DNA from 3 places in the Alkalihalobacterium alkalinitrilicum genome. Region 1 is predicted to be linked to each of the others. Evidence: riboswitches for the same ligand, from Rfam matches in the RefSeq annotation. Region 1 holds a riboswitch; each other region holds the start of a gene.
What was found. A riboswitch is a leader RNA that binds a small molecule or an ion and turns the genes downstream of it on or off. The one in region 1 is predicted to bind S-adenosylmethionine.
Positions count from the first base shown of each region.

Region 2: another riboswitch for S-adenosylmethionine. It lies ahead of BK574_RS20910 (methionine ABC transporter ATP-binding protein); the one in region 1 lies ahead of BK574_RS10075 (methionine biosynthesis PLP-dependent protein).
Region 3: another riboswitch for S-adenosylmethionine. It lies ahead of BK574_RS13545 (homoserine dehydrogenase); the one in region 1 lies ahead of BK574_RS10075 (methionine biosynthesis PLP-dependent protein).

Region 1 covers NZ_KV917368.1:2,169,370-2,173,039, reverse strand. Annotated here, with positions in the region: gene BK574_RS10085 (asparaginase) at 1-766, shown strand, start outside; gene prsW (glutamic-type intramembrane protease PrsW) at 804-1,439, shown strand; gene BK574_RS27860 (hypothetical protein) at 1,463-1,627, shown strand; SAM riboswitch class I at 1,757-1,868, shown strand; gene BK574_RS10075 (methionine biosynthesis PLP-dependent protein) at 2,008-3,114, shown strand; gene metC (cystathionine beta-lyase) at 3,129-3,670, shown strand, end outside.
Region 2 covers NZ_KV917368.1:4,319,179-4,322,848, reverse strand. Annotated here, with positions in the region: gene BK574_RS20920 (MetQ/NlpA family ABC transporter substrate-binding protein) at 1-249, opposite strand, end outside; gene BK574_RS20915 (methionine ABC transporter permease) at 269-937, opposite strand; gene BK574_RS20910 (methionine ABC transporter ATP-binding protein) at 930-1,952, opposite strand; SAM riboswitch class I at 2,131-2,248, opposite strand; gene BK574_RS20905 (MFS transporter) at 2,339-3,580, opposite strand.
Region 3 covers NZ_KV917368.1:2,817,614-2,821,283, forward strand. Annotated here, with positions in the region: RNA gene ssrS (6S RNA) at 1-176, opposite strand, end outside; gene BK574_RS13540 (hypothetical protein) at 482-769, shown strand; gene BK574_RS13545 (homoserine dehydrogenase) at 744-1,976, opposite strand; SAM riboswitch class I at 2,051-2,162, opposite strand; gene aspS (aspartate--tRNA ligase) at 2,241-3,670, opposite strand, start outside.

The DNA of each region.
Region 1 (3,670 bases):
AAAAAAGAAAATTGACAAAGTATTCGAAGATGAAACCGTCAGTGGGATCGTGGTCACACATGGAACGGATTCACTTGAAGAGACGGCATATTTTTTAGATTTAGCCGTTACAGATGAAAGAAAGATTGTTGTTACGGGGTCACAGCGGTCACCAGACGATATCGGAACCGATGTGTATTCGAACTTACGAAATTCTATTTATGTCGCTGTTAATGAAAGTTTGGATAATGTTGGTACAGTGGTTGTATTTAATGACCGGATATGGTCTGCTAAATATGTTAAAAAAGTACATGCATCAAATATGCAAGGTTTTGAATCATTTGGTTATGGTTATTTAGGTATTATCGATAATGATGTGGTAAGTGTGTATCAAAAACCATTGCATAGAGATTGTTATCAAATTGATTCCTTCCTACCACAAGTTGAAATTATTAAATGTTATGCAGGAGCAGATGGAAAGTTTATTCGGTGTGCGGTGAGAGAAGGAACAAAAGGTATTGTCTTAGAAGGGGTAGGAAGAGGACAAGTATCACCTCATATGGTAGATGATATAACGAATGCAATAAAAGCTGGCGTCAAAGTCGTAGTAACGACAAGTTCTGAGGAAGGACAGGTACACACTTCGTATGATTATCGTGGAAGTGCTTATGATTTAAAATTAAGAGGCGCGAGTTTAGGTAAGGATTATGACTCGAAAAAGGCAAGAATAAAGCTTGCAGTTTTAATGTCAGCTGGTGGGGACATAGAAGAAGGTTTTAAAATATAGAGACTAAATCGTAGTTAAAGAGAGGATTGGAAAAACGTTGTTTTCGCTTATAACCGCAACTACTGGTCCTGCTATGGCTTTATTTTGCTATTTTTATTTAAAAAATGATGTAAGTTCTCAAGCGTTACTCATGATTATTAAAACATTTATCATTGGTGCGCTGTTGGTTTTTCCAGTCATGGTCATCCAATATGCGTTTGAAGTTGAAGGTGTGTTTACGACTCATTTTATGGTAGCTTTCTTTGAATATGCTTTTACAGAAGAGTTTTTCAAGTGGTTTTTGCTTTTTTTCTTTGCGTATAAGCATGCGACCTTTAACAAAACATATGATGGTATTATTTATGGGGTTTCTCTATCTTTAGGGTTTGCATCTGTTGAGAATTTTTTTTATTTACTAGCGAACGGGTTGCAAACGGCGTGGTTGAGAGCGTTATTTCCAGTAAGTAGCCATGCTTTGTTCGGGGTAATTATGGGGTATTATTTAGGAAAAGCAAAGTTTTCAAAACAACACCAGACTTGGTTTATTATACTTTCTTTATTCTTACCAATTTTACTTCATGGGAGCTATGATTTAATATTACTAACAATGGATAAATATATTCATATAATGATGCTTCTTTTTATGATTGGGCTTTGGACATTCAGTATACACAAAGTGAAAATGGCAAATTAGAAAAAGGGTTAGGAGTGGTATGCATGACTGAAAGCGTAAGGTATCGAATCGTAATTCGTTGTCCAAAATGTGGTGAAAAGTTTATTCTACGGGGTAGACAAGGAAAAGACGGCAACTATGAGACGGGCTTTATTCGTTGTGTTTGTGGGAATGAGGACGACTTACAAATAGATGCTACTCCAGAATAACGCCTATAGATTTTTAAGAATTGTTGATGCTTTAAAGGATTAAAATAAGTAAATCTAATAAAATCTATTGCTTTTTTCGTGCAATTCATGTAATTTAGAATCAAGCGAAAATTGAAAAATTAAATAATTTTCTTATCAAGAGAGATGGAGGGAATGGCCCTATGAAGTCTCAGCAACCAGCTGAATTTATTTTCGGTCAGGTGCTAATTCCAGCAAGCAATTATGGCTTGAAAGATAAGAAGGAGCGTAGTTCATTGAAAATGATTTCTTAGCCTTCTTCTTATTTATAAGAGGAAGGCTTTTTGCACTTTTAGAAGGGTAAACTTCTCTAAAGAATAAAGTTTAAGAAAAAACAGCGATAAGAGTGGAGGAGAAGCATAATGAATAAAGAGCAACTAGAAACGAAACTAGTACAAATTGGAAACCGTTTAGACGAACATACAGGAACGATTAATACCCCTGTTTATTTTTCCACCGCGTATCGCCATTCAGGGATCGGTGAATCTACTGGTTTTGATTATTCAAGAACGGGAAACCCAACTAGGTTAGTTTTAGAAAATGCGATTGCTGAATTAGAAGCAGGTGATCGAGGCTTTGCCTGTAGTTCAGGAATGTCTGCTATTCAAACTTTATTTTCCTTATTTAAGCAAGGCGATGAGATATTAGCATCGAGTGACTTATATGGTGGTACTTATCGACTATTTGAAAATGGATGGAAAAACTGGGGATTATCATTTTCATACGGGGATCCAAGAGATATAGAAACATTTGAACAACAAATAAATGAAAATACGAAAGCGTTGTTTATAGAAAGCCCGACCAATCCACTAATGCAAGAAGCCGATTTAAAGCAGTTAGGTCATTTAGCAAGAAAGCATAATTTACTGTTCATTGTTGATAACACTTTCTATACGCCTTTAATACAACAACCACTCAAAGAAGGAGCAGATATCGTTATACACAGTGCTTCAAAATACTTAGGAGGGCACAACGATGTCATTGCAGGTTTAATTGTTGGAAAAGGTGAAGAACTTTGCGAGCGAATTGGGTATTTCCACAATGGTATGGGAGGAATATTAAGTCCGTTTGATTCGTGGTTACTTATAAGAGGTATGAAGACGTTAACACTACGGATGGAACAACATCAAAAGAACGCAAGAGAAGTGGCGGCCTATCTTAAAGAACACCCTTCAGTGACAGATGTTCTCTATCCTGGACGTGGCGGGATGCTTTCTTTCCGCATTAAGGAAGCTAACTGGGTAAATCCATTTTTACAGCAGTTAAAATTAATTTCATTTGCAGAAAGTTTAGGTGGCGTTGAAAGCTTAATGACATATCCAACAACGCAAACCCACGCGGATATGCCAGAAGAGGTGCGTTTCGCAAATGGTGTATGTGACCGCTTATTACGTTTTTCAGTAGGTATCGAAAATAGTCAGGATCTGATTGCGGATTTAGATCAAGCATTTAATCATGTAAGTCTATAGGAGGATATATAAAAATGAGTGAACAATTTTCTTTGCAAACGCGCTTACTTCATAATAATCAAAAAGTAGATAAAGAAACGGGAGCGGTAAGTGTTCCAATCCAACATGCTTCAACCTTTCATCAATTTGACTTTGATCAGTTCGGAACCTTTGATTATGGACGTTCAGGAAATCCAACTCGTGCAGCACTAGAGGAAACAATTGCTGAATTAGAAGGCGGCGTGAGGGGGTTTGCATTCGCATCAGGTATGGCGGCGATTTCAACAGCTTTTATGCTTCTTTCAAAAGGAGACCATGTGGTCGTTACGACAGATGTGTATGGGGGTACGTTCCGTTTTGTAACTCAAGTGTTAAACCGTCTGGGTATTGAATATACGTTTGTTGATATGACGAATAATGAGGAAATAGAAGCGAGTATTCAAGAAAATACAAAAGTGATTTACGTTGAAACCCCATCAAATCCGACGATGAAAATCACAGATTTAAGAGAAGTGGTAGCTTTAGCAAAGAAATACGGTTGCTTAACGTTTGTTGACAATACTTTCATGACACCAGC
Region 2 (3,670 bases), 2.1 Mb from region 1:
AATATAATCCGTGAATGTTCTAATTTCAAGATCGATCCCTTTTTCCGCTAAAAGTGGAGCAGCAAATTCCAATACTTCTGTATGCGGAACAGCTGATGCTCCTACGACTAGCTTTACATGTTCTTCTTGTGCTGCTTCTTCTTCACCTGGTGTTTCTTCTGTTTGCGGCTCTTCTTCAGCGCCACCGCCACAAGCGACTAATGATAAAGAAATCGCTGCAGCTCCAATTAAACTTAAGAACTTTTTCATCTCTTTTTTTCCCCCTTGATTAACGTTTATCTGTTTTATTTGTGAAATAATCTCCAATCCATTGAATAACGAAAACAACTAATAGGATTGCGATTGTTGCCACCATAGTAATGGTTGTATTATTCCTCTGGAACCCTTCTAAGTATGCAAAGTGGCCCAGTCCTCCAGCCCCGATCACCCCTGCCATTGCTGTATAACTTACGAGAGCAATCGCTGTAACGGTAATTCCTGAGATTAACGCTGGTAGTGACTCTGGAATTAATACTTTATAAATGATTTGCCAATTCGTTGCACCCATCGACTGCGAGGCTTCAATCACACCTTTATCGATTTCTCTTAAGGCGATTTCTACCATACGAGCATAGAAAGGAGCCGCGCCAATAATTAAAGCGGGTAGCGCCGCATTCGCCCCTAGCATTGTACCCATTAACGCTCTTGTAAACGGGATGAGTAATACAATTAGGATAATAAACGGAATAGACCTAAATACATTGACAATCAAACTTACAATTAGATTAGCGGGACGGTTTTCCCATAAGTTTCCCTTACTTGTTAAATATAAAATAAGTCCTAAAACAATCCCAATGACGAACGTTGCGGCAACCGAGATTGACGTCATATAAATGGTTTCAACCGTTGCTTCCCATAATTTATCCCATTTCATTTTGCTAAGCCATTCATTAAACATGATCGATCACCTCCACTTGAACTCCTTGCTCTCGAATAAAGGCAATCACATTTTCGATCTCATTTTCTGCTCCCTTAATCTGTATAAAAAGCGTTCCATACGCTCCTTCTTGCGTTTGCGAGATCTTTCCTTGTAAAATGTTAACTTCTATATCAAAATTCCGTATAATTCTAGTGATTAACGGTTTTTCCGTTTCTTCGCCAACAAAGCTTAATTGAATGACTTTTCCCGTTTCTTCTTCAATAATGTGGGAAATCGTTTCTTTCGTCTCTTCAGGATCTGTAACTTGTTTTACGAACTGTTTCGTAATACCAGCAGTTGGATGTTTAAAGACCTCAAGAACAGGACCTTCTTCGACGACCTTCCCTGCTTCCATCACGGCTACACGATGGCAGATCTTCCGAATGACGTGCATTTCATGCGTAATTAGGACAATCGTTAAGCCAAGCTTTTTATTAATATCAACGAGTAATTCTAAAATCGAGTCTGTCGTTTTTGGATCGAGCGCAGATGTTGCTTCATCACAAAGGAGTACTTTCGGGTTATTCGCAAGCGCTCTTGCAATTCCGACTCTTTGCTTTTGACCCCCACTCAGCTGGGAAGGATACGATCCGCCTCTACCCTCTAATCCAACGAGCTTTATCAACTCGTCCACTCGCTGTTTACGTTCTTCTTTAGGCACACCAGCAATTTCCAACGGGAACACAATATTTTCACTGACTGTTCTTGACCATAATAAGTTAAAGTGCTGGAAGATCATACTAATTTCTTGTCGCGCTTTCCGTAATGATTTTCCTTTTAATGACGAAAGCTCTTTTCCTGCAACAGTAACCGTTCCTTCTGTCGGCCGTTCTAGACTATTTAGCATACGAATGAGTGTACTTTTTCCTGCACCACTGTAACCAATAATTCCGTAAATTTCACCATCATTTATATTTAAATCAACATGATCTACTGCTGTTACAATTCCGTCTTTTGTTTTAAACAGTTTTCGAATGCCGCTTAAATTTATCATCGTGATCCTCCTTTTTTATTATTTTTCTCCCATCTCTCTATTTTTTCTATCTATACTTTTCCTATATGTTTACTTGTAATAAAGGCGATACTACCTTCTATTAAAAGTTTACTTTTGAATAAAAAAACCTTTCCGTCAACAGATGAACAGAAAGGTTTAATCGCAATGTTAGTCCTTTCTCTCATCTTTCAAGGGATTTCACCTTGCAGGATTTAGCACCTTTCTTAACACTTTTTCGTGTTTTCAAAGGTTGCCGGGTTTCTTCGGGCCAGTCCCTCCACCACTCTAGATAAGAGCTAATAGCTATTAAATTATGAATTTATTAAAGCAATGAGAGAATGATAACATGTGTCGAAATTTGTTGTCAACCACTTTTAATTAAACGTTTATTTAACCTTTCGAAATACGAGATAAAAATAAATAGAGCCAATTAAATACAGTCCACCAGTGATTGAAAAGACGATCGCATATCCATAATATGCACCATATAACATGACAAACGTCATCGAAACAGGCCCCATCACCGCCCAACCTAATTGGAACACCATTTGTCCGACTGAGTTCGCTAACCCTTTTATAGAGTCATCCACGCTCCTCATCATTAATGACATTTGAATCGGATTTCCTGCATTCATTAAAGCCTGACGGAATAAAAATCCAATCACAGCGAACCAAAGATTTTCAGTGTAAGCAGTTAATAACAGAAATGGTAATGAAGATAGTTGTAAAATGACAACGGCTCGAACTTCACCAAATCGTTTCACGACTGCTGGGCCAATCATTAATGCGATTGCAGTGCTCGCTTGACCAAGGGCTAAAATAATACCAACAAGTGATTTGTTAATCTCAAATCGATCGGTAAAATATAAATTTAAGTACGGTATTACAAGTCCTGAACCAAAACCTATAATTAACTGAGCAATGGCAAAAAGCGCAATCATTTTCAAGCCTGATTTCTGTGTTTTGAAAATACTTGTAAATGAACTTGCAGCTGTTTTTTCAGTTTTAAGCTTCTTTTTCTCATTGATTTTTAATACAGGAATGATCGAAGCAAAGAAGAATGCTGCTCCAACGAGTAACGTAATTCGAACACTCCATAAGGGACTTAAAGATAAAAAGGCTTGCAGCGCATCACTTAACGTTCCTCCAACTACATTACCGACAACATTAGCGACCATTATTAATGCAAAATTAAAACTAAACAAATGAACACGTTGTTTTTCAGTAGAGTTTTCCGCCAGCAAGGGAATGGAAGAAACTTGTATAAATGCCATGAAAACACCGGTACAAAATGCACTTACAAGCAAAAGTGACTCGTCCACGAAGACCGCCCTTAGAAGTAAGGTAATGGCAGAAAAAACAGCCCCAACTAAAATTACCTTTTTTCTTCCAACTTTATCACTCATTAATCCCGCAGGTAATAAAAAGATTGCTGAGGCCATTGCGGTCATCGCAATCACTTTTCCATTTACTTGATCGTCATAGCCCAGTTCACGAATATAATAATTGTATATGATCATGAAAATGCCCATACCGACATTTCCTAAAAAGGATGTGAGTAAGAATAACCGAACATTTTTGTTATAACTTTTTAATTGATTACCCCAATCCCCAATAAACTTAGACATTCTAATTTCAATTTCCTTCCCGAAATAAATTTCGCTACCCTAAATATAATAGTCAATTATTTCGAGTTTGCATAGAGTTTTTCACTATAA
Region 3 (3,670 bases), 650 kb from region 1:
AGGCCCAAAGTGCCGTATCTCCCTAGTTTTGAACCTGCTCTCGCAGGTGGGTGCCAAGCTTCTTTCTTTATGCGTCCTTTATCGTTCAAGGCCTGCATTCTAAAAGAAGACTTAAACTCCCAATAAAAAAGTGTTGGCTCAAAACTGTCAGGCGCTTACGTACACGCTAGGACTCTTACTTTTCTTAATGAAATCATAGCATAAAATGATTTGAGGAGCAAGAATAAAAAAAGTTATTTTTCTGAATTTTCCATAAAGTGTATTTCTAACAAAATTCTACTTCTCTACCTCGCCTCAAGTTTTAACGGTGAAAGGGATGGGGCCTAAAAACAAATGCAACCTTCACTTGATTTGTCTCGGACTAACGATGTCCCTACACTTTTAATTATTTCTACTGCATGCGGTCTTTCATGCTTTTTGCGAAATTAAATAAGCTGTGCTACAGTGATACGTAATAATAAATGATTAAAGGGTGTTTTAAATGGATCCTATCTCCACTCAGCATTGTATCTTTGTTGAACAAAAAATTGAGTATACCAAAAAGTTGACCATTGAAAAAAACTTTAATATTGAACTTTATTCCGATAAAATTCGGTTAATGGATAAAGAGCTGTTACTTGAACATGTATTTGATATTTCTTATCGACGAGCGACTAATGAGATTGGATTTTTATACCTTCATACGAATCAAGGCGTCATACCGAATTTAGTCAAAACGAATCCCACACCCTTTATTGACACGTTTAGGAAAGTAAAGCAATTTTATTAACTGAAAAATCGCCTAAAAGCGGGTAACTGCTTTTTTGAATTAAGGTTTCTAGATCATATACTGTTTTTCCATAACCTAACTTCACAATGAGAGCTAGTTTTCCGTTCATGGTGTCTTCCGTATCTATACAGTCTGAAATTGTACGAAGTTGTAAAACAACTTCTTCTTTTTCAAATTCATCAACAAATACTACCACTTTTGTTTCCTTGTTCGATACCTGGTTTGAAAGCCGGACCTTTCGTCTTTCAAAACCTTGAAATTGTTCATGGAGAACAAAGTCTTCTACCATACTATTAGCAGTTGCTTCTTTTCCTGCACCTGGTCCACTCATCGTAATACAGTCAACCGTTTCTCCATCAATACATACACCATTCGTTACACCATTAATATTGTACAGTGGGTGTGTTTGCGTTACGAATGAAGGCGATACAAAACCACTAATTACTCCGTCTTCGTTTGCCGTTTTTGCAATGAGTTTAATCGTTAACCCTTGGCGTTCTGCAAATTCAATGGCTTCTACTTCCATCCCACTAATCCCTTTACAGGAGAAATTCTCTTCACGCGGCCATTCATTAAACGCCAACCGACTTAAAATTCTTATTTTATATAATGCGTCATACCCTTCTATATCGTCCGTGGGATCCGCTTCAGCATAACCTAGCACCTTAGCCTCAGCTAAGACGTCATCAAACTGCCGATTTTTCTCCTTCATCTCCGTTAAAATGTAGTTTGTTGTCCCATTCAAAATTCCTGACACCGATCGAATCGGTGTTGTTGTAAATAAGGTTTTAAAACTGTTTACGATCGGAATTCCACCACCAACAGCTGCTTCAAAGCCTAAATATACTTGGTACTCCTTAGCTAACTTCTCTAGTTCTGCCCCGTGCTTAGCAATTAGTTCTTTATTAGCTGTAATAATAGATGTTCCTGCCTGAATGAGTTTTATTATGTAGTCTCTTGCAGGTTCAACACCACCAATCGCCTCAAAAACAACGTCGTATTGGTTTTGAAAAAAATTAACCGGGTCGCTCGTCATACATTGCTTTGCACCTTGATTATTTCGCTCTTTTTTACAATCCCTCACTAGCACTTTTTTTACCTGTATTTCTTTTTTTAAAGCACTTTGCAATTCCTCTTTCGAACTTGTTAGTCGCTCATATACACCTGAACCTACTGTACCATAACCAATAATTCCAATACTTAACAACCGAATCCCCTCCTCATAAAAAGCGCGAAAACAAAAAACCTCTCCTGATAAGGGAAAGGTTTTTTAAACGCCTCCACTTATCTTTCAGAGCTATAGCTCTGCTGAAATTAGCACCTTTGTTTGTCTGGCATACAAACCGGTTGCCGGGCATCATCGGGTCAGTCCCTCAGCCTCTCGTGATAAGTTATATTTTCAGTTAATAAATTTTTCGAATTTTAATAGTTATGATTATAATTCGAATGTTCTTACTTTGTCAATCTTTTATTAAACTTGAACTTTTTTTTCTTCTTCTTTTTTAGGAACAATCGATAAATTCAATTCACGAAGTTGTGCATCACTCACCGTGCCTGGTGCGTTTGTTAACAAGCAACTTGCACTCGCTGTTTTCGGAAATGCAATCGTATCACGTAAATTATTTCTCCCTGCTAATAGCATAATGAGACGATCTAAACCTAATGCAATACCACCATGTGGCGGTGTACCATATTCAAACGCGTCTAAAAGGAACCCGAACTGTTCTTTCGCCTCTTCTTCAGAAAACCCTAGTGCAGTAAACATTTTTTCTTGGACATCACGTTGATAAATACGTTGTGAACCACCACCAAGCTCATAACCATTCAGTACGAGGTCATACGCTTCCGCACGAACATGACCAGGGTCTGTATCAAGTAAATGTAAATCTTCTTTTTTCGGACTTGTAAATGGATGGTGAAGCGCTACATAACGATTACCGTCTTCATCAAACTCTACTAATGGAAAATCTACAACCCATAAGAAATTAAACTTGCTCTTATCAATTAAATCTAGGTCCTTACCGAATTTTAAACGTAACGCTCCTAAGCTATCAAACACGATTTGCTTTTTATCAGCAGCAAAGAACAACAAGTCACCTGGTTCAGCATTCATTGCTTCACGCATACCACTCGTTTCTTCCTCGCTTAAGAACTTCGCAATTGGTCCTTTCAACTCGCTTTCTTCAACTTTTAACCAAGCTAAGCCTTTTGCCCCGTAAATCGCAACAAAGTCTGCTAGGTCGTCAATTTCTTTACGAGTAAGTTTAGTAGCGGCACCTTTTACATTTAATCCTTTCACGATGCCTCCATTGGCAATCGCATTGGCAAACACTTTGAATTGTGAGTTCTTCATCACATCTGTTAACTCAGATAACTCTAAACCAAAACGGGTATCAGGCTTATCTGACCCGTAACGGTTCATCGCATCATCGTAAGTTAATCGTTGGAAAGGAGTAGTGATATCGATTCCTTTTAATTCTTTCATGATTTTTGCCATCATCGTTTCCATCATCCCAAGCAAGTCTTCTTTATCCATAAATGAAGTCTCAATATCGACTTGAGTAAATTCAGGTTGACGATCCGCTCGTAAATCCTCATCTCGGAAACAACGAACAATTTGATAATAGCGCTCAAAACCAGAAACCATTAATAACTGTTTGAATAGCTGTGGTGACTGAGGAAGTGCGTAAAACTCTCCATGATGTACTCGGCTCGGCACTAGATAGTCACGAGCTCCTTCTGGTGTACTTTTTGTTAACATTGGTGTTTCGATTTCTAAAAATTGCTCGTTGTCCAGTGTATCGCGAATTAATTTCGTCGTTTTATGACGTAACGTAAAGATGTTTTGCATATCAGGACGTCGTAAATCCAAGTATCGGTAGCGTAAGCGAACATCTTCTG